DNA from 4 places in the Marinomonas sp. GJ51-14 genome. Region 1 is predicted to be linked to each of the others. Evidence: predicted binding sites of a transcription regulator. Region 1 holds the regulator's gene; each other region holds the start of a gene.
The links. The regulator sigma-54, encoded in region 1, starts transcription at its own class of promoters, with help from an activator protein. The targets are predictions, from matches to a motif close to TGGCACNNNNNTTGCTNT.
Positions count from the first base shown of each region.

Region 2: AC0L3Y_RS11965 (nitrate reductase) is a predicted target of sigma-54. The motif match lies at 1,862-1,879, and genes of this name have one in related genera.
Region 3: AC0L3Y_RS06985 (isoamylase early set domain-containing protein) is a predicted target of sigma-54. The motif match lies at 3,158-3,175, and genes of this name have one in related genera.
Region 4: AC0L3Y_RS11935 (CmpA/NrtA family ABC transporter substrate-binding protein) is a predicted target of sigma-54. The motif match lies at 2,971-2,988, and genes of this name have one in related genera.

Region 1 covers NZ_CM147879.1:2,810,132-2,816,303, forward strand. Annotated here, with positions in the region: gene mgtE (magnesium transporter) at 1-1,051, opposite strand, end outside; gene AC0L3Y_RS13370 (HPr family phosphocarrier protein) at 1,126-1,395, opposite strand; gene ptsN (PTS IIA-like nitrogen regulatory protein PtsN) at 1,405-1,854, opposite strand; gene AC0L3Y_RS13380 (RNA polymerase factor sigma-54) at 1,872-3,347, opposite strand; gene lptB (LPS export ABC transporter ATP-binding protein) at 3,423-4,148, opposite strand; gene lptA (lipopolysaccharide transport periplasmic protein LptA) at 4,149-4,658, opposite strand; gene lptC (LPS export ABC transporter periplasmic protein LptC) at 4,642-5,220, opposite strand; gene AC0L3Y_RS13400 (calcium/sodium antiporter) at 5,220-6,172, opposite strand, start outside.
Region 2 covers NZ_CM147879.1:2,487,617-2,493,788, forward strand. Annotated here, with positions in the region: gene nirB (nitrite reductase large subunit NirB) at 1-1,351, shown strand, start outside; gene nirD (nitrite reductase small subunit NirD) at 1,355-1,702, shown strand; gene AC0L3Y_RS11965 (nitrate reductase) at 2,024-4,696, shown strand; gene AC0L3Y_RS11970 (glycosyl transferase family protein) at 4,693-5,691, shown strand; gene AC0L3Y_RS11975 (molybdenum cofactor guanylyltransferase) at 5,702-6,172, shown strand, end outside.
Region 3 covers NZ_CM147879.1:1,432,821-1,438,992, reverse strand. Annotated here, with positions in the region: gene AC0L3Y_RS07010 (ChrR family anti-sigma-E factor) at 1-173, shown strand, start outside; gene AC0L3Y_RS07005 (hypothetical protein) at 314-499, shown strand; gene AC0L3Y_RS07000 (hypothetical protein) at 683-883, shown strand; gene olsF (bifunctional ornithine lipid synthase OlsF) at 1,053-2,783, shown strand; gene AC0L3Y_RS06990 (hypothetical protein) at 2,812-2,949, opposite strand; gene AC0L3Y_RS06985 (isoamylase early set domain-containing protein) at 3,248-3,553, shown strand; gene betB (betaine-aldehyde dehydrogenase) at 3,894-5,351, shown strand; gene betA (choline dehydrogenase) at 5,364-6,172, shown strand, end outside.
Region 4 covers NZ_CM147879.1:2,478,437-2,484,608, reverse strand. Annotated here, with positions in the region: gene AC0L3Y_RS11945 (ABC transporter ATP-binding protein) at 1-328, opposite strand, end outside; gene AC0L3Y_RS11940 (ABC transporter permease) at 356-1,327, opposite strand; gene AC0L3Y_RS11935 (CmpA/NrtA family ABC transporter substrate-binding protein) at 1,391-2,800, opposite strand; gene AC0L3Y_RS11930 (CmpA/NrtA family ABC transporter substrate-binding protein) at 3,114-4,298, opposite strand; gene AC0L3Y_RS11925 (ANTAR domain-containing response regulator) at 4,295-4,900, opposite strand; gene AC0L3Y_RS11920 (response regulator transcription factor) at 5,099-5,731, opposite strand; gene AC0L3Y_RS11915 (HlyD family type I secretion periplasmic adaptor subunit) at 5,836-6,172, opposite strand, start outside.

The sequences.
Region 1 (6,172 bases):
TTGCCCATAATAGACCATTAAGAAGGCCAACAATAAGCTCTCTGTTTAATAGCCAGCGAGTATTGGTAGCACCAATTTGATCTAGGGCAATACCGCGAATAACGAGAGTTAATACCTGTGATCCGGCAATCCCTCCCATACTTGCCACAATAGGCATCAAAATAGCTAGGGCAACAACTTGGTCAAGGGTGTTTTGAAATAAGCCAATCACATAAGAAGCGATGAAGGCTGTAATTAGATTAACACCAAGCCATACGGCGCGCCTTTTGGTTGTTTTCATGATGGGGGAGAAAGTATCCTCATCATCATCAAGTCCAGCCATACTTAACATGGAGTGTTCAGCTTCATCACGAATGACATCCACCACATCATCAATAGTAATACGACCTAATAGTTTCTTGCTTTTACCATCAATTACAGGAGCTGAGACAAGATCCATTTTTTCAAATAGTTGTGCTACTTCACTGGCTGTGGTTTCTGCTTCTATAACGGTAAACTCTGTTTCCATGATGTCGCGAACGGTCGCGTTAGCATCTGACACTAATAATTTTGTAAGGGGTAGCGTTCCTAATAATCGGTCGGAACGACTGACAACCAATAGATTGTCTGTCATATCTGGTAATGTGTTATGCCTACGTAAGTAGCGAAAAACAATGTCTATGGTAATGTTGGGACGGATAGTGATGGTGTCCGTGTTCATCAAGCCGCCGGCAGAATCTTCTGAGTAGCTTAATAGTGCTTCTACTCGCATCCTGTCCTGCGTGGTCATTGACGCAAGTACTTCTTTTACAATCGTTTCTGGAAGGTGTTGAAGTAAATCGGCGAGGTCATCACTCTCAAAATTTTCAGAGACAGCAATAAGTCGCTCAGTATCCATGCTTTTCATGAAATGAGCGCCAATATCTTCACTTAGATACTGTAGGACTTCGCCTTCGTTTTTTGTGTCTATTAGCTCCCAGAGAAGTTTTCGCTCTTTTGGTGGGGAGGACTCTAATAGTCTAGCAACATCTTGTGCGGGTAAGGCTCCGTTAAGTAAATAACGGATCTGCATTGTGGTACCGGATTCGAGTGATTCGGTGACCGTTTGAAGGTGGGCTAAAGTCGTTTTTTTCTGACATGTAGGTTTTACTCGTCTTCACCAAAACGATTATTAATTAGCTCAATAATAGCTTTAATAGCTTCCTCTTCATCTTCTCCATTTGTTTTTACTAATATTTCCGTGCCTTTACCAGCAGCCAGCATCATCATTGCCATGATGCTTTTTCCATCTACATTACGGCCTTCTTTTTCAATGGTGATATCGCAAGAGAAGCGAGTGGTCGTTTCTACAAGTTTCCCGGCGGCACGGGCATGCAAGCCTAATTTATTGATGATTGTAACAGACACTTCTTGCATGTATTTGTCCTATATTAATGACTCAAATATATTAAATAGATCTTCATTAGTTTGAGCAGTTCGTAATTTATCTAGTGCCTGAGGGGATTGGGCAAGTTCAGCAATCTGGGCAAGCGTTGCTAAATGTTCATCACATTCATGGGGGGGAACAATTAATGCAAAAATGAGATCAACAGCTCTTTTGTCAATTGAATCAAAATCAATAGGATTTTGTAGTGACATAACCACAATTGCAGTATGGTTTGCTGATTCTAGGCGGCAGTGTGGAATGGCTATACCATTACCAATGCCTGTGCTGCCAAGTTTTTCTCGTCCTAATAGTGCATCATATACGGCTTCATTATCGCAATGGAGGCGATTTGATGCTACTTCAGACAAGCTTTCTAGAACGCGTTTTTTACTAACAATATCTTGCTTTGCTAAAACTAGCTCAGCTTTTAATAATGATTTTAATGACATATTAAAATGGTATCCGTTTAGATCAATCGCTTACGTTCATTGGAAGGAGGGATGTTCATCGCCTCACGATATTTGGCAACAGTTCGTCGTGCAACCTGTATGCCTTGGTCAGCCAATATAGTGGCTAGCTTATTATCACTTAATGGTTTTTTCGCAGGCTCATCAGCAACAAGCTTTTTAATCATAGCTCGTATTGCGGTAGAAGAACATTCTCCTCCAGATGCTGTATTAACATGGCTTGAGAAGAAATATTTAAGTTCAAAAATACCTTTAGGGGTGTGCATATATTTCTGTGTTGTCACCCTGGATATTGTCGATTCATGCATGCCAACTTCTTCGGCAACATCATGAAGGACCATAGGTTTCATTGCTTCTTCACCTAATTCGAAGAAATCAATTTGTCTGCTAACAATGCAACTGGCTACTTTTAATAATGTCTCATTTCTGCTTTGTAAACTCTTCATAAACCATTTGGCTTCTTGAAGAGACGTTTTAATATAGCTTACATCTTCAGTTGTTGCGGCTGATGTTGTGGCCATTGCAGAATAGGTTTCGTTAATTTTAATCGGTGGGAGTGCGTCATTATTTAGTTCCACCTGCCAAGTCCCATTGCGTTTTTTCACCGATACGTCTGGGATAACATAATCTGTATCGTCTACATCAATGACTGAACCCGGACGCGGATTAAGTTGCTGGATTAAATCAACAACTTCTTTTAGTGCTTCATCTTTGAGTTTTGTTTTGCGGCTTAGTTGGACAAAGTCGCGGTTACCCAGTAAAGGTAAATAATGGTCAATAAGGTTGTGAGTGCTTTTATAAAGCGGATGATTTTGAAATGCTTCTAGTTGCACTAATAGGGAGTCACGTAAATCAATCGAGCAAACACCAACAGGGTCAAAACGTTGTAATCGATGCTGCACGGCAACCACTTCTTCTATATCTAAGTCTTCTAGCTCAACGCCAAGTGATTCCCAAATTTCATCTGTTGATATACTGAGATAGCCATCGGGTTGAACACATTCAATAATGGCATAGGCGATTTCAATGTCTCTATCAGACATATGAGTTAGGTTTAATTGCCAGATTAAATGATCTTGGATGCTTTCTGCTGGAGCATTACGGCTTTCAAAATCACTATCACCCTCATAACTATTGTTATCACTTACTGCAGCTGAACTTTGATACGTGTCATCCCAGTTACTATCGATGGATAATTCTTCCGGAATGTTTTCCGTCCATTCAGACTCTACGCGAGCTTCTTCACTGGTACTTGCATCAAGGACAGTGTCAGTGCTTTTAGATTCAATGCTGGCTGGTATTTCATTATGAAGTTGTTCGTCATCATCTAGTTCAAGAAGAGGGTTTGATTCAAGGAATTCATGTATTTCTTGTTTTAAATCTAACGTAGAAAGCTGCAGCAAGCGGATGGCTTGTTGCAGTTGTGGTGTCATGGTCAGCTGTTGACCGAGTTTTAATTGTAAAGACTGCTTCATAGAGCAACTCTTCTTGTTTGAGTGAATTGGAACAAGTTATGCATACTACTCCCTTTCTATAGTAATGATAAGGGGTTACAAGCGGAAGTCGTCACCTAAATAGACCTTTTTGACTTGTTCATTATTGATGACCGTATCCGCATCTCCTGACGCAATGATATAGCCGTTACCAACAATGTAGGCCTTATCACAGATATCGAGTGTCTCCCGGACGTTATGATCGGTAATTAAGACACCGATGCCACTTTCTTGAAGGTGTTTGATTATCAGTTTGATATCACCTACAGAAATTGGGTCTACACCGGCGAAAGGCTCATCCAGTAATATAAATTTGGGGTTCATTGCAACAGCTCTTGCAATTTCAACTCTTCGACGCTCACCACCAGACAGTGCCATACCTAGGTTTTTCCGAATGTGAGTAATGTGAAATTCTTCTAAAAGGTCTTCCAGCCTAGAATGTTGTTCAGCTGTTGTTAATTTTTTACGAGTTTCTAATATGGCTAAAATGTTATCTTCGACAGACATTTTGCGAAAGATAGAGGCTTCTTGAGGTAAGTAGCCAATACCTTTTTGGGCTCGAGTGTGCATGGCGTTATTAGTAATATCATTACCATCAATAAATATGCCGCCAGCATCGTTGGCGACCATGCCAACTATCATATAAAAACAGGTCGTTTTGCCTGCGCCATTAGGGCCAAGTAAGCCAACAGCTTGTCCTGATTCAACAGATATGGAAACGTCTTTTACGACCTGTCTCTTTTTATAGCTCTTTGCTAGGTTTCTTGCTTCTAGTAAGGCCATCTATTTTGTTGCCTTAGGTGCTTGAGGTTGTAGTGTCATAGATACACGTCCTGTGTCTTTTTTCTCAGCATTAAACGTACCATCATCTATCATATAAAGAATGTAGTCGGCTGCAATAGAGTTTTGCATGCGACTTAAATAGCCGTTACCCATGATTTCAAGTTTGGATTCGCTAGTTGAATAATGGATTTCATCACCTTTACTGATAACTATGTTGCCGCTCCAGTCTACCTGTTGGCTGAATTTTGCAGGTGAACCGCTTGCTTCTAGGCTGGTGAATTTGCGAGAGCTTTGATCTGTTGAGACTCTTAGATATTGAGCTTCGATCTCAATAGAGCCTTGTTTAATGAATACATTGCCTTTATAAATCGCTTCGCCTGTATTTTGGTCGAATGAAGCTTCATCAGCTTGAATTTCTAATGGTTTATTCGTGTCATCAGGAAGTGCGTAAGCATATTGGCCGATTAAAGCTGAGGTAAGCAAAGCGCTAAAGTTAATAAGCTGTTTCATATTTTCCTCGTACAGATCCTGTCATGATGACTTCTTCTGAATTTATAAAAGTGGTAATTGTATCAGCAGAGGTTTCTCCTTGAGTAGAGAAAAGCTTGGCATTTCCACTGCTTGTTAGTGATTGTTTTTTATCTAGGTAGTGAACGCTATCTGCACTGAGAGAGATATCTTCAGATGTCAGGTACTTTTTTGTCGCGTTAGCATTTTCTGTTAATAGGATATCATTACTTCCGTCTTCAATAACCCCTTTATCTGCTCTTGCACTCCAACTGCCGGACTTTGAATTGCGTTTTGTGTCAGGTTTTTCTAATAAAGTCTTCGATTCGTTGATGTAGTGAAGAGTCTGATCCGCATTGGTTTCTTCTATTAAAAAGCCATCATTATCAAACCTTTTTACTGTTACCTTTGTAATGAAGTAATCCGGTGAGCTTTTTAGTGATTCTGTTTTTACCAAATTTTGTGTTGGTTTCGAACCATACCAAAACAAAAAGGCAGCCAATGCAAATACAATGACAAAAAGCGAAAATGATTTTAATGAAAATAATTTGTTAATGTTGAACATTACATTGAACTACTTGTACTAATGATGAATAAATACATGGCATAAGAGGCTAGTAGTGGTAAACCTATCCATTTGGGTATGCTATTGTTTTTACTTTTCTTAAATAAATAGATAGCTAAAGCCAACGCTACAGTTAGTCCTAGTACCCATGGATAATCCCTGCTAAGGATATTTGCGTCAACTAGACCTGGAGCAATTAAAGCTGGCAAAGGCAATACCGTAGCGAGGTTGAAGATGTTAGAGCCTAAAATATTACCAATTGCAATATCGTGGTGACCTTTTCTCACGCTGCTTACTGATGCTGCCAACTCAGGAAGGCTGGTGCCAATAGCGACAATTGTTAGGCCAATAACCAGCTCACTAACGCCAAGGTTGGTTGCAATGCCAATTGCCCCCCAAACTAATAATTTAGAACTGCCTATTAGTACTACAAGGCCAATAAGGGCCATGATTAAAGACTTTATGATAGATGTTCCATCATCTTCAGGTAACTCTTCTTCTAGTTGGCTTTTTAAATCTTTACTGCCTCGTAATAAGATACTTAGCACAATGACGAAGGCGATAATTAATATGGCACCATCCCATACAGTGAGATGCTGGTCGTAAAGTAGAAAGCCGGTGAGAAATGTGACAGCTAAAACAAGAGGAACTTCCTTTGTTGATAATCCAGGTGCAATTGGGATAGCTGAGAATAATAAAGTGACGCCCAAAACGAGGGCGATGTTCGCAATATTTGAACCAAGCACGTTTCCAACTGCGATTTCTGGTGCATTATCAAATGCAGCTATAGCGGAAACAACCATTTCTGGTGCAGAGGTTCCTAGAGCCACTAGTGTTATGCCAATAACCATTGGATTGACGTTGAGCTTTTCGGCTACTAGAGCTGAGTTTTCTATAAATTTATCGGAGCTAACGACTAAAAGGATTAACCCTGAAATTAGGGCGATTGAAA
Region 2 (6,172 bases), 320 kb from region 1:
GCAAGCACAATCCTTGATATTACCAGCCATGGATGGTGCACCAGCTGCATTGGGTGTAGATGCTTTACCTTCAACGGCGTCTATTTGTAGTTGTCATAATGTATCTAAACAAGACATTGCTGATGCCGTCTGCAATGGTGCTTTGTCCGTTGGTGATGTGAAAGGTATAACAAAAGCAGCGACAGGTTGTGGTGGTTGTGCAGCTCTTCTGAAAAAAGTGGTTGATAACGAATTGTTAGCGCTAGGTGTTGAAGTCAGTACAGATATTTGTGAGCACTTCGCTTATACCCGCCAAGATTTATATAACTTAGTTAAAATCGAAGGGATCAAAAGCTTCGACAGCCTATTAAAAAAACACGGGAAAGGGCACGGTTGTGAAATTTGTAAACCTGCCATCGGTTCAATCTTAGCCAGTGTATGGAATGAGTTTGTACTTAAAAAAGAACACATTAGCTTGCAAGACACCAATGATCGTTTTTTAGCAAACATGCAAAAAGACGGAACTTATTCCATTGTGCCGCGTATTCCCGGTGGTGAAATTACACCTGAACGATTGATCGTTTTGGGTGAAGTTGCAAAAGAATACAAGCTGTATACCAAGGTAACAGGCGGTCAGCGTATCGATTTATTTGGTGCAACCTTGGCTCAGTTACCTGAAATTTGGGAAAAATTGATCGCTGCAGGATTTGAAACAGGCCAAGCCTACGGTAAATCTTTGCGCACGGTGAAGTCTTGTGTGGGCAGTACATGGTGTCGTTATGGAGTAAATGACAGTATGAAAATGGCGATAGATCTCGAAAATCGCTACAAGGGTTTACGTTCACCTCACAAAATCAAATTTGCCGTTTCCGGTTGTACTCGTGAATGTGCAGAAGCTCAGAGTAAAGACATCGGCGTCATTGCAACAGAAGGCGGTTGGAATCTTTATGTTTGTGGTAACGGCGGTATGAAACCACGTCATGGTGATTTATTCGCTACTGATCTTGATGATGAAACACTCGTTAAATACATAGACCGTGTGTTGATGTTTTATACGAAAACAGCCGATCGTCTGCAGCGTACATCTGTTTGGATGGATGGGTTAGAAGGTGGTTTAAGTTATCTAAAAGACGTGGTTATTAATGACAAACTAGGTTTGTGTGAAGAACTAGAAGCCAATATGCAAAATGTTGTTGATACATTCCAATGCGAGTGGAAAACAACCTTGGAAGACCCTGAAGCGCTGAAAACTTTCCGTCAATTTGTGAACTATGAAGGCGTCGACAGTAACGTCATGTTTATTGAAGAGCGTGATCAAATACGTCCAGCGACGGATGTCGAAAAACAGCAATTAATCGCTAAGGTAGGTTAGAAGATGACGACGCAATGGAAATTAGTATGTAAGCAAGATGACCTTGTGGCGGATGCGGGTGTTGCAGCCATGGTTAATAATGAGCAAGTTGCACTATTTTATGTGCCAGAGTCTGAGAATAAGGTTTTCGCGATTGGTAATTGGGATCCTATTGGTAAAGCGAATGTGCTTTCAAGAGGCTTGATTGCACACCTTCAAGATCAATGGGTCGTTGCAAGCCCTTTATATAAGCAGCATTTTGCCTTGTCTTCAGGTCAATGCTTGGAAGAAGAGATAAACGTCCCTCATTGGGAAGCAAAGCTCGAAGGTGATGAGGTTTATATTGCATTAAACCCTAACGCTACGAACTGATCAGTCAAGACGGTTTATTAATAAGCGGCGGTGCATTTTTATTATTTTTTGCACCATATTGGTGCTCATTTTTGATTGGATTAATAACTGTGATGTTAATGAAAGCTGCTAGCTGACTGATAAAGGTGTCTTGTCTTTATATCAACGTTTGTTATTAGTTGGCTTATATATTGCTTTATTATAAATAACTGATGCGACGTAAACCGACGAAGGCTTACACATAAAGTAGTCAGATATTACAAAAGGCAACGAGGCCCAACCATTTTTCTAGAAAAGTGGTTGGGCCTTTTTTTGTTTTTGAAAAAGGCGAAAGGACGTTTTATGACAACAATCGGAAAAACAACCTGCCCATATTGTGGTGTTGGATGTGGTGTAAATTTATCGGTTCCAGATTCTTCGATGGAAGCTATACCTCCGGTTTCTGGTGATGTGGATCATCCAGCTAATTTTGGCCGCCTTTGTGTAAAAGGCAGTAGCCTCGCTCAAACTATTCAGTCTGATGACCGTTTACTCACGCCCATTGTTAAAGGTGAGTCCGTTTCTTGGGAATCGGCTGTTGATACTGTGGGGGAGAAAATTGCTCAAGTAGTAAAAGATCATGGACCTGATGCGTTTGCTTTTTATCTATCAGGACAAATTCTGACGGAAGATTATTATGTTGCTAACAAATTAGCGAAAGGTTTTATTGGTACGGCGAATGTGGATACCAACTCTCGTTTGTGTATGGCATCTGCCGTGGTTGGCTACAAACGAGCGTTTGGTTCCGATACGGTGCCGTGTAATTACGAAGATTTAGAATTGTGTGATTTGTTGATCATGGTCGGATCTAATGCGGCGTGGACGCATCCTATTTTGTATCAACGAATTGCGGCGGCAAAGAAACAACGCCCTCACATGAAAATTGTTGTTATTGACCCAAGAGAAACCGCTACCTGTGATATTGCTGATCTGCATTTAGCGATTAAGCCCGGGACAGACGCCGCTGTATTCTCATTTTTGTTACATCATTCCGTTCAGGCTGGTGTGATTGATCATGGATTTATCTCTCGCCATACCAATGGCTTTAAAGAAGCTTTGGAACAAGCAAATGAGTCAACACCGACACTGTCTTCTGCGGTCAGCTTTTGCGGTGTCAGTGAACAAGACCTGATGCTGTTAGCCAGCTGGTGGAACGAAACCCCGAAAGCAGTGACGTTTTATTCTCAAGGTATTAATCAGTCCTCATCTGGTGTTGATAAATGCAATGCGATTATTAATTGTCATTTGGCAACAGGACGAATAGGCAAAGAAGGCGCAGGGCCATTTTCCATTACAGGTCAGCCAAATGCCATGGGTGGTCGGGAAGTGGGAGGTTTAGCCAATCAACTTGCCGCGCATATGGATTTTGCAACACCAGGTGCGCAGCAGTTAGTGCAAACGTTTTGGCAAGCGCCAAATATGGCCACTGAAAACGGCTTGAAGGCCGTTGATCTATTTCAAGCAATGGAAGAAGGTAAAGTCAAAGTGGTTTGGATTATGTCGACCAATCCTATGGTGAGTTTGCCTGACACGGCTCAAGTAAGACGCGCATTAGAAAAGTGTGAATTAGTGATTGTCAGTGACTGCAAAGCCCATACTGATACGACGGCGATGGCGGATGTTTTGTTTCCTGCTACAGGTTGGAGTGAAAAAGACGGAACAGTGACTAACTCGGAACGCAGGATATCTCGTCAGCGAGGTTTATTACCAGCTCCAGGTGAAGCCAAGCATGATTGGTGGGCGATTTGCGAAGTAGCGAAACGCTTAGGTTATCAATCCGCATTTTCATATCAAAGTGCGCATGAGATTTTTGTTGAGCATGCCGCCTTATCTGCCTTCGAAAATAACGGTAAACGAGATTTTGATATTGGTCATTTTAGCCAAATGACGAAAACAGAATATGACGATTTGATACCTGTACAATGGCCCGTTCCAAAAGGTCGTCCACAAGGGACAGAACGTATGTTTGAAGATGGGCGATTTTTTACGCCGGACGGCCGCGCTAAATTTGTTCCTATTATTCCTGTATTACCGGTTCATGCATCAACACCAGAATGGCCGTTTACATTGAATACGGGTCGAGTTCGAGATCAATGGCATACTATGACGAGAACAGGGGATGCGGCGTTACTAACAAAACACACTGACCAGCCTTATGTTGAAATTCATCCGAAAGATGCCAAACACCTTAGAATTGAAGATAAGACGTTAGTTCGTATTACTTCATCTTATGGCGAAGCCTTATTAAAAGCCAAAGTCAGCCGCGCCGTTTCACCGGGCAATGTTTTTACACCAATCCATTGGACTCGGCAGTTCTCAAATGCAGCGGTTGTCTCAAACCTTATACCTCAAGTCGTTGACCCGTTATCAGGGCAACCTGAATCCAAGCATGCTCAGGTGAAACTTGAAGCTGTCAATGGGGTTAGTTATGGCGTTATTGTTTCGAGCACGCCTTTAGAGTCATTGGATTTTACTTATTGGTGTCTTGTTCCCTCTGAGCAAGGTTATCATTACGAAGTGGTTTGGTCCGTTGGCAAAAATGTTACGTCGATTCTGTCTTTATTCAATCAAAGAGAGCGATCAAATGGTCAATGGCTAGAGTATACTAATCCCAGCACACAACAAATTCGATTGGCTCATCTTTATCGCAATACTTTGACTGCGGTGGTCTATATCCATCCTAAGCCTGAATCTATTTCATGCGATTGGCTGGTGTCCAAATTGGCTGAAGGTGAAGAGCTTTCTGAATTAGATCGGATGGCCATTCTTGTCGGAGCACCTGCGAACGTCGAAGATAAAGGCACCATAGTGTGCTCATGCTTCCAGATTGGCAGCAAGCAAATTGAGAAATCTATTGAAGAGGGTGTGTGTTCTGTTGAAGAGCTTGGAGCGAGTTTAAAATGTGGAACAAATTGTGGCTCTTGTTTACCTGAATTAAAACACTTTATACCGATTATGACGGAGCTCACTGTATGAGTAATACCTTTACACAATATGTCAAAATCCTTGGGCGAGGAAAAAAAGGGTCCCGTACCTTGACCACAGACGAAGCTCATCAGGCGATGTCTCTAATATTGTCAGGGAGTGTAGAGCCGGCACAATTAGGTGCTTTTTGGATGCTGATTCGTATTCGTGAAGAAACCGTTGAAGAAACCGTTGGTTTTACAAAAGCGACACGAGAATTTCTTTTTAATGATGAAGCATTAGAGATAGAAGTTGACCTAGATTGGCCTTCGTATGCTGGTAAGCGAAATGAATTACCCTGGTTTCTATTAGCCGCATTGGCATTAGCGAATTATGGTGTGAAAACTGTCATGCATGGTCATGTGTTTAAAGGTGAGGAAAGAATTTTTGTTGAGGAGGCTATTCGAGCTTTAAGTTTGTCTATTTGTCATTCACCTATGGAGGTGAAGCAGAGTATTGATCGGAACAATTTTGCTTATATGCCTTTGAAAGATATTAATTCCACGTTAAGTGACATGATGAATTTGAAATACACACTTGGATTGCGCTCTCCTGTCAACACAGTGGTTCGTATGATGAACCCATTTTTTGCCGCTCACAGTGTTCATGGAGTGTTTCATACGGGTTATGATATTTTGCATGTTTCAGCGTGTGAGAAGTTAAATGATCCTTCTGTGCTTATTTTTCGTGGTGGCAACGGTGAAGCAGAAGTAAACCCTGAGCGAGAAGTCACCCTATGGAAGTGGCAAAATAGACTGGCGAGTTCGACTAGTTGGGCAAAAGCTGAGAAAGAGCATAAGCGTCTCAAAAACAATTTAGATTTGTCTCGTTTGACTGATCATTGGTGTGGTAAAGACATAGACCAGTTCGGTGATCAAGCAGTAAGACAAACCATCGCATCAGTTGCTGGGCTTATTTATAGTGTTATTTCCCATGAAGAATGTTTAGCCTTAGCGGATGAAATTTGGTCTAAACGTGATAAAAGCTGGTTAGCTAAAAAGGTATAAAAGAGGCGTTATGGTATTTGAATCTCTTACTGGAGCGGTTTTAGCTGGTGGCAAAGGCACACGAATGGCAAGCCAAGACAAAGGGCTTTTGCTTTTTGATGGTCAGTCTATGGCGTTAAGAGTAGTACTTGCTCTTGAGAGTGTCGCTGATGTTGTATTTATCAATGCTAATAGAAATATTCAGCAATATTCAGAGTTAGGCTTTAAGGTGATTTCTGATGCTGAAAAACATCATGACAAAGGGCCTCTTTCCGGTTTATTTACTTGTTTACAGCGTGCAGAATCGACTCATTTATTGATTTCTCCTTGCGATACACCTCAGATTAGTCGTGCTGCATTTCTTGCGTTAAAAGCTGCAGGTATTGAAAAACCACATAAAATCCATTATTTGAAAGATGAATCTGGCAGTCATCCACTGCATGCTATCCTTCCAACAAGTTCATCCTTGTTAAAATTGGATGAATTTTTAGAGCAAAAAAAT
Region 3 (6,172 bases), 1.4 Mb from region 1:
GCCAGGGCGACTTTATTAATCGAGATGCTAGCCATAAACATAAACCTATTGTCACCAAAGACGCAGAATGCATTTGCTTAACCGTCTTAGATGCGCCAATTGAGTTTACAGGTTGGTTTGCAAGGTTATTGAACCCTATTATTCGTCGATATCACCCATATTCTCGAGTTTAGAGGAGAGATAAAAAACTGATTAGCCAGTATTAATCATGAGCTAAGATGGACGCACGATTGCAGACGTTAGCCAATAACAAGCAAACTTTGTGAAATTCTGGTATAGTCCTTGTTCAATCAAATAACAAGGACTATTTATCATGGCAACTAAAAAGAAACAGCCGGCTGCTTCGGAAACTTCGGAATCCATAGAAAAGCAGATGCAAGAGTTTCTTGCTCGCGGTGGACAGATAGATAAGATTGATTCAGGGGTTAGTGGACAATCTCAGCTAACAGGATCTCGTCATATTTCGTTAGGTAATAGCAAAACAAAAGCACAAGCTTAAGACCATAAGTCTTAGTGTTATAGGCTTTACAAACTCTGCTATTACTTTTTTGTACGCCAACTCTATGTTTATGTATTTTTTACCAAAACGAAACTAGGTTGGCGCAGCAAACCGACTTGCTCTACAGTGCCTATCTTATACAAAATAGAAGCTAAAAAAGAGAGCTCACCAAACAGGTATATTATGCTTACTGATTCTGATCGCGCATTTTTTCGTCCCAAATGGCGTCGCGTCGTCACTACTTTATTTTGTATGGCTTGGGCTATTCTCGAATGGGTATCTAATGAACCTATTTGGGCCGTTGTTGCAGCAGGTATCACTCTGTACTGCTTATGGCACTTTTTTTATAAATTCGACGAAAATGAAGATACCTCAGCGGATTAAGTGGCCACCTTTATCTTCAAATAAGTAGACCAACAATACCTTCAATACTTATTCATTTCATACACTAGCTGGTAATAGTTTAGCCACACAAGTGTCACGACTTTGTCATATATTCACTCTACTCTCACTAATAAGATAACCAAGAACTTATTAAGAGCGGAGCATCACTGTGATACAAGTCGAGCAAATGATTACTAGTAAATCACCTCAGTTTTTCGACAAGAGTCCACTAATAACACGCCCTACGTTAAGCGTACTAAAACGCTTATTCCACGAAAATGAAGTTAATCAATTCCTGGAAATCAACAACGGCTGTGTCGGCTTCGAATTTATTGACCGAGTTTTAGATCATTTCAACTTTAGCTATCAAGTAAGCCAAGTTGATCGACGTAACATTCCCGCCAGCGGACGCATGATGATCATAGCAAATCACCCCCTCGGCGCTTTAGATGGTTTGGCTTTACTCCGTCTCATTGGTGAAATCCGACCTGATGTGAAAATCGTTGCCAATGATTTATTGATGGGCTTTGACGGTCTCAAGAGCCTAGTTCTTCCGGTTGATAATCTAGGTGGAAAAACGGGTAGACAACAGCTAAAAGCCATCATGAGCTGCTTACATAACGAAGAGGCTGTGATTATTTTCCCTGCGGGAGAAGTGTCTCGGATGTCGCCAAGTGGTGTCAAAGATCAGCAGTGGAATCAAAATTATTTAAAAATAGCACAAAAGACAAATAGCCCATTACTGCCTGTACATATTGGCGGCCGTAATTCCATGCTGTTTTACACCAGTTCTCTTTTATACCGACCTCTTTCAACGATACAACTTGCTAATGAAATGTTCCGCCAGAAAAATCGTAAGATTCCCATGCAGGTAGGACAAGCCATTCCTATTCAAGAATTAGCAAAACTACCATTAAGTGATAAAGAAAAAAACAAACTGGTAAAGCGCCATTTATACCGCATTGCAAAAGGCAAAAAACCTCTATTAAAAACAGAGAAAACGGTTGAACATCCACAAAATAGACAGCTAATCAAAAACGAACTTAAACAAGCCGAGCACCTCGGCAGTACCAAAGACAATAAACAGATCTATTTATTTGATTATGACCCCATGTCAGTCACCATAAAAGAAATTGGCCGTTTGCGTGAAATTGCTTTTCGTAAAGTAGGTGAAGGCACTGGCGAACGTTCTGATTTGGATAAATTTGATCAACATTATCGTCATTTAATCTTATGGGATGAAGATGAGTTAGAGATCGTTGGTGCATACCGCATAGGCGAAGTCGCTCGCTATATGAAGGAAGACAAACCAAACCGTATTTACAGCGCTGACCTTTTTCAGTATTCCTGTGATATGGAACCTTACTTTGAACAGGGTATTGAATTAGGCCGCAGTTTCATTCAACCAAAGTATTGGGGAAAGCGCAGTTTAGATTATTTATGGTATGGAATCGGAGCATATCTAGATAAGCACCCTGATATCCGTTACATGTTCGGGCCAGTGAGCCTAAGTAACAGTTACCCAACAGTCGCAAAAGATTTTATTGTATCTTTCTACAAATTGTATTTTTCAGATAATGAACATCTAGCTCGTTCTTTCACACCCTACCAAATAAACTCAGAACATGCAGAGATCATTTCTAGAATTTTTAGCGGTGATAATTACGACGAAGACTTTAAAATATTAAAAGAACAACTGAGTCACTTTGGTGCTAGCATTCCAACTTTATTTAAACAATACAGTGAGTTATGTGAGCCTGGTGGTGTACGCTTTTTAGACTTCGGAGTTGATGCAGATTTTGGCTATTGCGTAGATGGACTCGTTCTTGTTGATTTAGAAACAATCAAAGAAACGAAGAATAAGCGCTATCGAGGCAACAATGACATTAAGACATTGTAACTAGTTAAGTAAGAGCAAAACGAAACCATCACGATCTGTGATCGTGATGGTGACTTTGTGAATTATGATCGTAATCTTGCTCTGGCCCTTTGAAAACAACCAAGTAAACAATAGCAGTAACAAGCGCCACACTTAACGCAATTAGAATAATCATTTGAATGTCCATAAAACACTCCTTCTCTTTGTGGTATGCATTTATTAATTGTATGGTATTTGTACAGTTTAAAATGTAAGTTTACGTCTCAATTTGTATCTGCATACTAAGCACAATAAAGGTGCATTTTTCGGCATTTCATCCATTCACATCACAAGAAAGAGAGCATAAAGACTGCGATTTGAACAAATTATCTACAAGATTAATTAGTTAAAAAGCATGGCCTGAGCTTTGCTTGTTATTCATCTCATACTTTAGGTTTTTTGCTGTAGCCTCATCTTACGTTCACATCAGAACCATGGAGCAGAAAATGATCACAAAGACATATTTAAAAACCAAACCTGAATGCAAAGTAAAATTCATCTTACCTGCTGAAGTCATTGGTGATGCCCAGGCAGTTTCTGTCGTCGGTGACTTTAATAATTGGGATGCTTCTCTAAACCCTTTACGTAAACAAAAGTCAGGAGAATTTGCTTCCAGCTTAAATCTAGAGGTGTCACACACCTACCAATTTCGCTATCTCATAGATGGCAATTACTGGCTAAATGACGATATGGCGGACGCTTATGTGACAAGTCCAATTAGCCATGATTCAAATGGTGTTCTTAATCTATAACTATTGACCACTTGATCCATAGTAAATTGCCCTTTTCTCTTCTTCTTGCGAAGCTTTATGGTAAAGCTGTGATTGCAAGAAGAAGAGTTTTCATTAAATCCCCCCTCATGATCACAAAGATTCGCTTTGTCAGTCATTTACCTATCAAGTAATAGTTGTCATAAACGACCTATAAGCTTCCTGTCAGCGTCCCACTTTCATGATGACCCTGACATTACTAGTCAGAAATGTGTACAATTGATTCTTTATTAAACGGACGTTTAATAAAAAACAGATAATTGATACATGATGGCGACTCAAAAAAGAGTGCCATATAACAAACGAATTAAAGAGGTTTACCATGGCACATCAGCAGCAATACATTCACGGCCGCTACCATGCATCCACCAGCGGAGAACACTTTGAAACCATTAACCCTGCAACAGGGGAAGTGATTGCAACGGTTGAACACGCAGGCCAAGCTGAACTCGATGCTGCCATTAAATCCGCAAAAAAAGGTCAACAAGTTTGGGCTGCTATGACAGCAGTAGAACGTGGCCGTATTCTTAAGAAAGCGGCAGAATTACTTCGTGAAAATAACGAAGAACTGGCTCGCCTAGAAGTATTAGACACAGGTAAACCTCTACAAGAAGCTATTTGCGTAGACATAGAAACAGGTGCTGACGTCATTGAATATTACGCTGGCCTTACTGATAAGATCCAAGGTGAATACCAAGATCTTGGTAACGGCAACTTCTTCTATACTCGCCGTGAACCATTAGGTATCTGTGCTGGCATTGGCGCATGGAACTACCCAATTCAGATCGCTATGTGGAAATCTGGTCCGGCGCTTGCCGCTGGTAATGCGATGATTTTCAAACCGTCTGAAGAAACACCATTAACCGCTTTGAAGCTTGCTGAAATATACACTCAAGCCGGTTTGCCAGACGGTGTTTTCAATGTCATTCAAGGCGATGGCCGTACTGGTCAAATGATCACAGCACATCCAGAAATAGATAAAGTTTCTTTCACTGGTGAAGTAGGAACAGGCAAAAAAGTCATGGCCGCTTCCGCTCAGTCTTTAAAAGATGTGACTATGGAACTTGGTGGTAAGTCGCCAATGATCATCTTCCCTGACATGCCAGTTGATCAAGCCGTTTCTGCAGCCATGTTGGCTAACTTCTACACTCAAGGAGAGGTTTGTACAAACGGCACCCGTGTATTTGTTCACGCAGACATGATGGACGCTTTCACCAAAGAACTAAAAACACGTACAGAAGCCATGATTATTGGCGACCCAATGGACATGAACACACAAGTTGGTGCCTTGATTTCAAAAAGCCACATGAACAAAGTATTAGGCTACATTGAAGCGGCAAAAGACGCAGGTGCAACCTTGCTTTGTGGTGGTTATCAAGTCACAGAAAATGGTTTAGACAAAGGCGCCTTTGTTGCTCCAACAGTTTTCACAAATTGCACAGATGACATGCCTCAGGTACAAGAAGAAATCTTCGGCCCTGTTATGTCAGTATTAAGTTTTACTGATGAAGACGAAGTCATCAAACGCGCAAACGCGACTAAGTTTGGTCTAGCGGCTGGCGTTTTCACAAAAGACTTTGCTCGTGCACATCGTGTTATTAATCAAATGCAGGCGGGTATTTGCTGGATCAATGCTTGGGGATCTTCTCCTGCAGAAATGCCAGTGGGTGGTTACAAAGAATCCGGTGTTGGTCGTGAGAATGGTATCGACACTTTATATCACTACACACAAACGAAAAGTGTGTTTGTCGATCTTAACGACATCCAAAACCCTTACTAAACGGAAAGCATTATGGCAAACGAAATATACGATTACATCATCGTTGGTGCTGGCTCCGCAGGTTGTGTGTTAGCAGATCGACTGACAGAAAGTGGTGAGTACAAGGTTCTTCTACTTGAAATGGGTGGCTCAGATAAAAGTATTTTTATCCAAATGCCAACGGCCTTATCTTACCCAATGAACACTGAAAAATACGCTTGGCAGTTCCATACTGACAAAGAGCCAGGGTTAGACAATCGCGAAATGCATTGTCCACGCGGTAAAGTGTTAGGCGGTTCGTCTTCTATCAACGGCATGGTGTATGTTCGCGGTCACGCGTGCGACTTTGATCAATGGGAAGAAAGCGGAGCAAAAGGCTGGAATTACCAAACCTGTTTACCTTATTTCAAAAAGGCAGAATCTTGGAAAGGTGGTGCAGACTTGTACCGCGGTGGCGACGGTCCATTGTCGACCAATAACGGTAACGACATGACCTACAACCCACTTTATCAAGCCTTCATTGATGCAGGTAACCAAGCAGGTTACGGCGAAACCGCAGATTACAATGGCCATCGCCAAGAAGGCTTTGGACCAATGCACATGACGGTAAAAAATGGCGTTCGGGCGTCTACGTCTAATGCCTATTTACGTCGTGCGATAAAACGTTCAAACCTAACCTTAAAAACCGGTGTCCTTAGCCACAAAGTCATTTTTGATGGCAAAAAGGCCGTTGGTATTGAGTTCAGTAAAAATGGCCAAAAAAGCCAAGTTAACGTGAGTAAAGAAGTCATTCTTTCAGCGGGTTCTGTTGGTTCACCACAATTGTTACAACTGTCTGGTGT
Region 4 (6,172 bases), 330 kb from region 1:
TGGTTTTCTTAAATACCTGCTTAACCGCCAACTCAACATTTTGGTAAGACGTTAACCAAGGTAATAAAGAATGATTCTGAAACACTACAGCACGCTCTGGACCAGGGCCTTTTACTTCTTTTCCGTCTAATAAAATACCGCCTTCAGTGGCATCATAAAGACCTGCAACAATATTCAAGACCGTTGATTTACCACAACCAGAGTGACCAATTAAGGAGACAAACTCCCCTTTTTCAATTTTCAAGCTGACGTTATCAAGCGCTTTAAATGACCCTTTCGCCGTTGGAAATTCGATAGAAACTTTACTAATATCTAAATGTGTCGACATGCTACTCTCCAATTCACGTATCTTTTATTAACGAAGAACTTGTGTTTTATCCCAAGAGACAAAACGCTGAACCGTCAGCATGGCTCTATCTAATAAAAAACCGATAAAACCTATCATCAACACAGCGACCATGATTCGACCTAACGAATTGGAACTGCCATTTTGAAATTCATCCCAAACAAACTTTCCTAAGCCTGGGTTTTGCGCCAACATTTCTGCCGCAATCAATACCATCCAAGCTATACCCAGTGACAAACGAAGTCCGGTAAACATCAAAGGTATCGCTGAGGGAATCACAATCTTGGTAACATGAGTCATCCAGTTAAGGCGCAACACTTTAGACACATTCAGTAAGTCTTTTTCAACGGCGGCGACACCAACTGCGGTATTAATCAAGGTTGGCCACATGCAACACAAGGTCACAGTGAACATAGAAGTTAGAAAAGATTTTGAGAACATAGGATCATCTGACACATAACTCGCACTAACGACCATGGTGACCAAAGGCAACCAAGCGAGAGGAGAAACAGGTTTAAATACTTGAATAACTGGATTCAGTGCACTGTATACAGAACTGTTCAGGCCAATCAAAATACCTAGTGGAATAGCAATCAAGCTTGCCAAGCCAAAACCGGCTAATACGGTATATAAACTGGTAAATATCTGATCAAAAAAGGTAGGTTTACCTGTGTAGGCTCTCAACTTACCTTCATAACTAGGATCTTTTGCCTGTCTAGCTTCAATGCGTTTTTCTTGGCGCTCATAGAACTTATCTTCTTTTACACGTTCGTTATGGTGTTCAGCCACTAAACTATTCCACTGTTCATATACAACAGCCGGCCCTGGAAATTCACCCAAAGACGTATGAACTCGGCTTGCTCCAACTTGCCATAACAAAACGAAAGCTAAGATGCCAAAGAGTGGAAGCAACAAACTTTTCAACGAAAAGCTTTCAACCCTTTCTTTCAGTGACGCGATGGATAAGCTTGGTATATTCATATGTTGTGTCTCGCTTAGTTAACTGAATAAGACGGTCATATGACCGCCTTATCATTCCTTTATTTATATTTGGTCGTTGCCTTTCAAACCAATTTCAAAGCTTTTTAAGTAGTCATTCGGTTTTTTACCGTCATACGTCACACCATCGATGAAGTCACTTTGTGGTGCTTTGAAGCCGTCTTCTTTGTCGAAATTAGGAAACTCAGATGACACCATCAAACCATCTTCAATCAAAGCATTGGCGGCTTGTGCATAAACATCTGGACGATATACGTCTTTCGCCGTTTTCATAAACCATTCATCAGACTTAGGTTCAGCAATTTGTCCCCAACGGCGCATCTGAGTTAAGTACCAGATCGCATCACTGTAATAAGGGTAAGTTGCGTTATGACGGAAGAACACGTTGAAATCAGGCACTTCGCGTTTATCGCCTTTTTCATATTCAAATGTTCCTGTCATGCTGTTAGCAATCACATCGTAATCAGCACCGACATAATCACTACGAGATAGAATCTCTACTGCTTCTGGACGGTTTGCATTGTTATTTTCATCTAACCATTTCGCCGCGCGAATCATAGCTTTAACAACACGAATGTGTGTATTGGGATTTTCTTCTGCCCAATCACTGCTCACACCAAATACTTTCTCTGGATTGTTTTTCCAAATTTCGTAATCAGTGATTACTGGAACACCAATGCCTTTAAACACAGCTTGCTGATTCCAAGGTTCGCCCACACAGTAACCGTGGATCGTTCCGGCTTCCATTGTCGCTGGCATTTGCGGTGGTGGCGTTACAGAAAGCAATGCATCCGCATCAATTTGTCCGCTCGTATCGCCTTTCGCTGGCGCATAGTAGCCAGGGTGAATACCTCCAGCTGCTAACCAATAACGCAATTCATAGTTATGAGTAGAGACCGGGAAAACCATCCCCATTTTGAAAGGCTTACCTTCTGCTTTATAACCATCAACAACAGGTTTTAAAGCACTCGCACTGATTGGATGAATCGGTTTGCCATCCGCGCTATGTGGAATGTTCTTTTTCATTTCAGCCCAAACATCATTAGATACAGTAATACCGTTACCGTTTAAATCCATGCTAAAAGCCGTCACTATGTGTGCTTTTGTTCCGTAACCAATGGTCGCGCCAAGTGGCTGCCCAGCTAACATATGAGCACCATCAAGCTGCCCGTCAATCACTCGATCCAACAATACTTTCCAATTCGCCTGCGCTTCTAGGGTGACGTACAAACCTTCATCTTCGAAATACCCTTTTTCATAGGCAATCGCTAGTGGTGCCATGTCGGTTAATTTTATAAACCCAAATTTAAGCTCTTCTTTCTCTGGGTAACCAAGCTCTGCATGAGCAATCCCGGATAGAAGTACAGAACCAACTAATAAAGAAACACCTACTTTTTTAGTTGAATGTGCCAGCTCCGGCAAAGATAAAACCGTTTTCAAAGATCTCATGTTCATAACTATGCTCCACTTGTGAAACGTAAAAAAACAAAAAAGGCGCATGCGAATCACAATAAATGTGTTCGCAGGCGCCTTTGCCATTCATAAGCAGCTCTACATTGAACTGTTAATAATGTGGGTGACAGTTAAGCGTCATTGCTAACTTCACCAAAATGTATATTTAAATCAAAGCACAGACTATGCCAATGAAGGTAAAACACTGATTTATATAAATTTTAATAAAAACCATATAAAAAAAGAGAGAGATAAGCATATATAGCCCTACGGTTCTTGCGCATTTCTTACGCACTGCGCACCATAAAAAACCACGTTATTTATCAAACCCTTTTAAAATACCTCCAGCATTTAAACGAATCTCACCTCGAGAAACGGCGCCTAACCACTCAGATTCCTCTACAGAAGAAAGGCGCCAAGCTTGATCTTTTTCAACATCAAGGTTTAACGCTTTGTAATAGAGATCCTGTCGATAAACCTGTTCAGCCACATGGTTTAATGAGTCAAGGTTCCCTAATTGTTGCCAACGGTACATTTGTGCCATGATCCACAAAGCATAGCTTGGTAAAGGTTTATTAATTTCACTACCTGAAAAACGCTGATACGCTTCCATCGGCCAATCAAACTGACCTTTTGGCTTAATAACACTAAAACCATAAACCAATTGTTCAACCGTACAATTTAAATAATCTGGATGACTTAATATGCCTAATAACTCAGTCTGATTTTCTTCATTATCGACCCAAGTACAAGCCTTCTCTAACGCCCTAATAATCGCCAAATGAGCAGATTCATTTTGCTCTGCCCACACAGAATTCACACCGAACACTTTCTCTGGTGTACTCCCCCAAATTTCATAACCGGTTACCAACATATGACCAACACCTTGTTCAACCGCAAGGCTGTTCCAAGGTTCACCAACACAATAACCATCTATCTCGCCAGATTTTAATGCATCAAGCATCTTAACCGGAGGCACAACTGTAATTTGCACATCATTGTCTGGATCAATTCCAACACGACTTAGCCAATCTCGTAATTGATAATTATGCGACGAATAAGGGTAAACAATGGCAAAACGCAAAGGCGCAGCTTGTCCATCACGACTATCGATTAATTTTTTAAGTGCTGCACCGGTACGAATATCAGCAGATGAATCTGAATAATCTTGAAGCTGATCATATAAAGCATTACCAATGGTTATGCCGTTTCCGTTATGACTAACCGTAAAGCTGGTTTGCATTGCTTTTTTAATCGTACCTATTCCTAAAGTGGCAGCAATCGGCATTGAAGCCAGCATATGAGCCCCATCTAACACGTTAAACGCGACCTTATCACGAATACTTGCCCAAGAAGCTTCTTTCGAAAGCACCACATCAACACCTTCATGAGCGAAGAAGTTTTTTTCTTTTGCTATCACAAAAGGTGCACAATCAATTAAGGGAATAAAACCAATGCGAACAGGCGCACATAGAATAGAATTTTCTTTCAGTAGATTCACTTTACACCTCCCATTAGATCCATTACTGATATGATATTTCGGGCAACGTCTGTCATACGTTGACTGCGATCCATAGCCAGTTTTCTTAATGCTTTATAGGCAGCGGGTTCATCACATTGTTGATGTTTCATAATTAAACCTTTCGCTTTATCTATAAGCTTTCTATCTTCCAGTTGGCTTTTTACCGATTCTAATTCAGACCTAAGCGCCTGAAATTCACGAAACCGTGCAATAGCAACTTGCAACAGCGCTTTTACACTTCCGCTATTAACGCCATCAACGACGTAGGCACTGACGCCTGCTCTAATTGCGGCCTCAACATGTCGTGAATCATCTTCTTCGGCAAACATAACAATAGGACGAGGGTTATCTTGGGTAAGACGTGACATGTTTTCCAACATATCACGATCAGGAGATTCAATATCAATAATAACCATATCTGGCTGATATTGATTAACAGCTTCCGTTAGATTTTTAGCGTTTTCAAGCCGTCTAATGACACGATAGCCACTGTCAGTCATTGCTTGTTCAACAATGGCTGCTCGGGCAGGTTCATTATCAACAATCATCACTGTTAATTCTTTTTGCGGGGGCTCTGTCATGGTGCATTCTCTTAAAAAAGCGACTAATACACTTAGATAACTGCAAAATATGCGCCATTAAGAAACACTGGTATTAAAAATAAAGACAACTAAAAGCCCTATCAAAAGGCTTTAATTGAAGAAAGGATCGAAGGATTTCTAATCGACTAAAGAATAACGAACAAAATAGGTGCAACCACCTATCTTGAAAGAACCAAATCAGAGCGTTTGATCATTACTTTGCGCCAACAAGCCTAAAGCCAACCTGTCCTTGGTGTTGGTCTTTTTGAAGATGGAGGTTAAATGTGCTTTTACAGTACGTTCTGTAATACTCATCTCAACAGCAATTTGTCTATTTGATAGACCTTTCGCAATAAACTGAGCAACACTCAATTCACGCTCTGACAAATCTTCTAAATCATTATGCTGAACATTCATCGCTGTTGCTGCTGATTGAAGAATCAGCTGCTGAATAAAGGTTTTTCCTCCCCATATCTCACCAGAATCAACAACAGACAAAACCAAATCTAATTGTTCACGCCCAATATAAGGCGCACATTGACCACTTACACCAACAGAAAAAAGTCGTAATGCAGCTTGCTGGCTAGACTGATTAGGAAACACTATAATTTTTTGATTAGGAAAATCTAGACATAAAGAAACCACGTCCTCGACTTTTTTCGAAAAAGCATCATCACTTAAGTAAACAAAGCAGTATTTAAATGATGTTTTCTGAAGAGATTTATGTAAATCGTCAAACTTTTCAACGCGCTCTAGAAAATCATTGGCGTTAATTACTTGGTTCCAATGTTTCCATACAGCTTCGTCAGTGTTCCAACACAGTATTTTCAAAATAAGTCTCGTCTCATCAAATACGACATAAACATTTTATCTAACAAATAAAAGTAAAATGTTAACTTTTGTAACTATTCATAGAACTTACATTATTTTTGTAACTATCTTTCACGAAGCGCATTTTGCTTGGCTTTCAAAATAGGTTTAAGCAAATAGTCTAATAAAGTTTTCTTGCCTGTAATTATATCTACTGTCGATTGCATACCTGGAATAATAGGCAAAGGGGCCTCTTTAGTACCTAAGTAGTTTTTATCAGTTCTGACTCTTACCAGATAAAAACTATTACCCTCTTCATCTAAGATAGTATCCGCACTGATATTTTCAACTACACCATGTAAACCACCAAAAATAGCAAAATCGTAAGCTGAAAGTTTCACCACAGCGCTAAAGTCAGGTTGAATAAAACCAATATTTTCTGGACGAACTTTAGCCTCGATC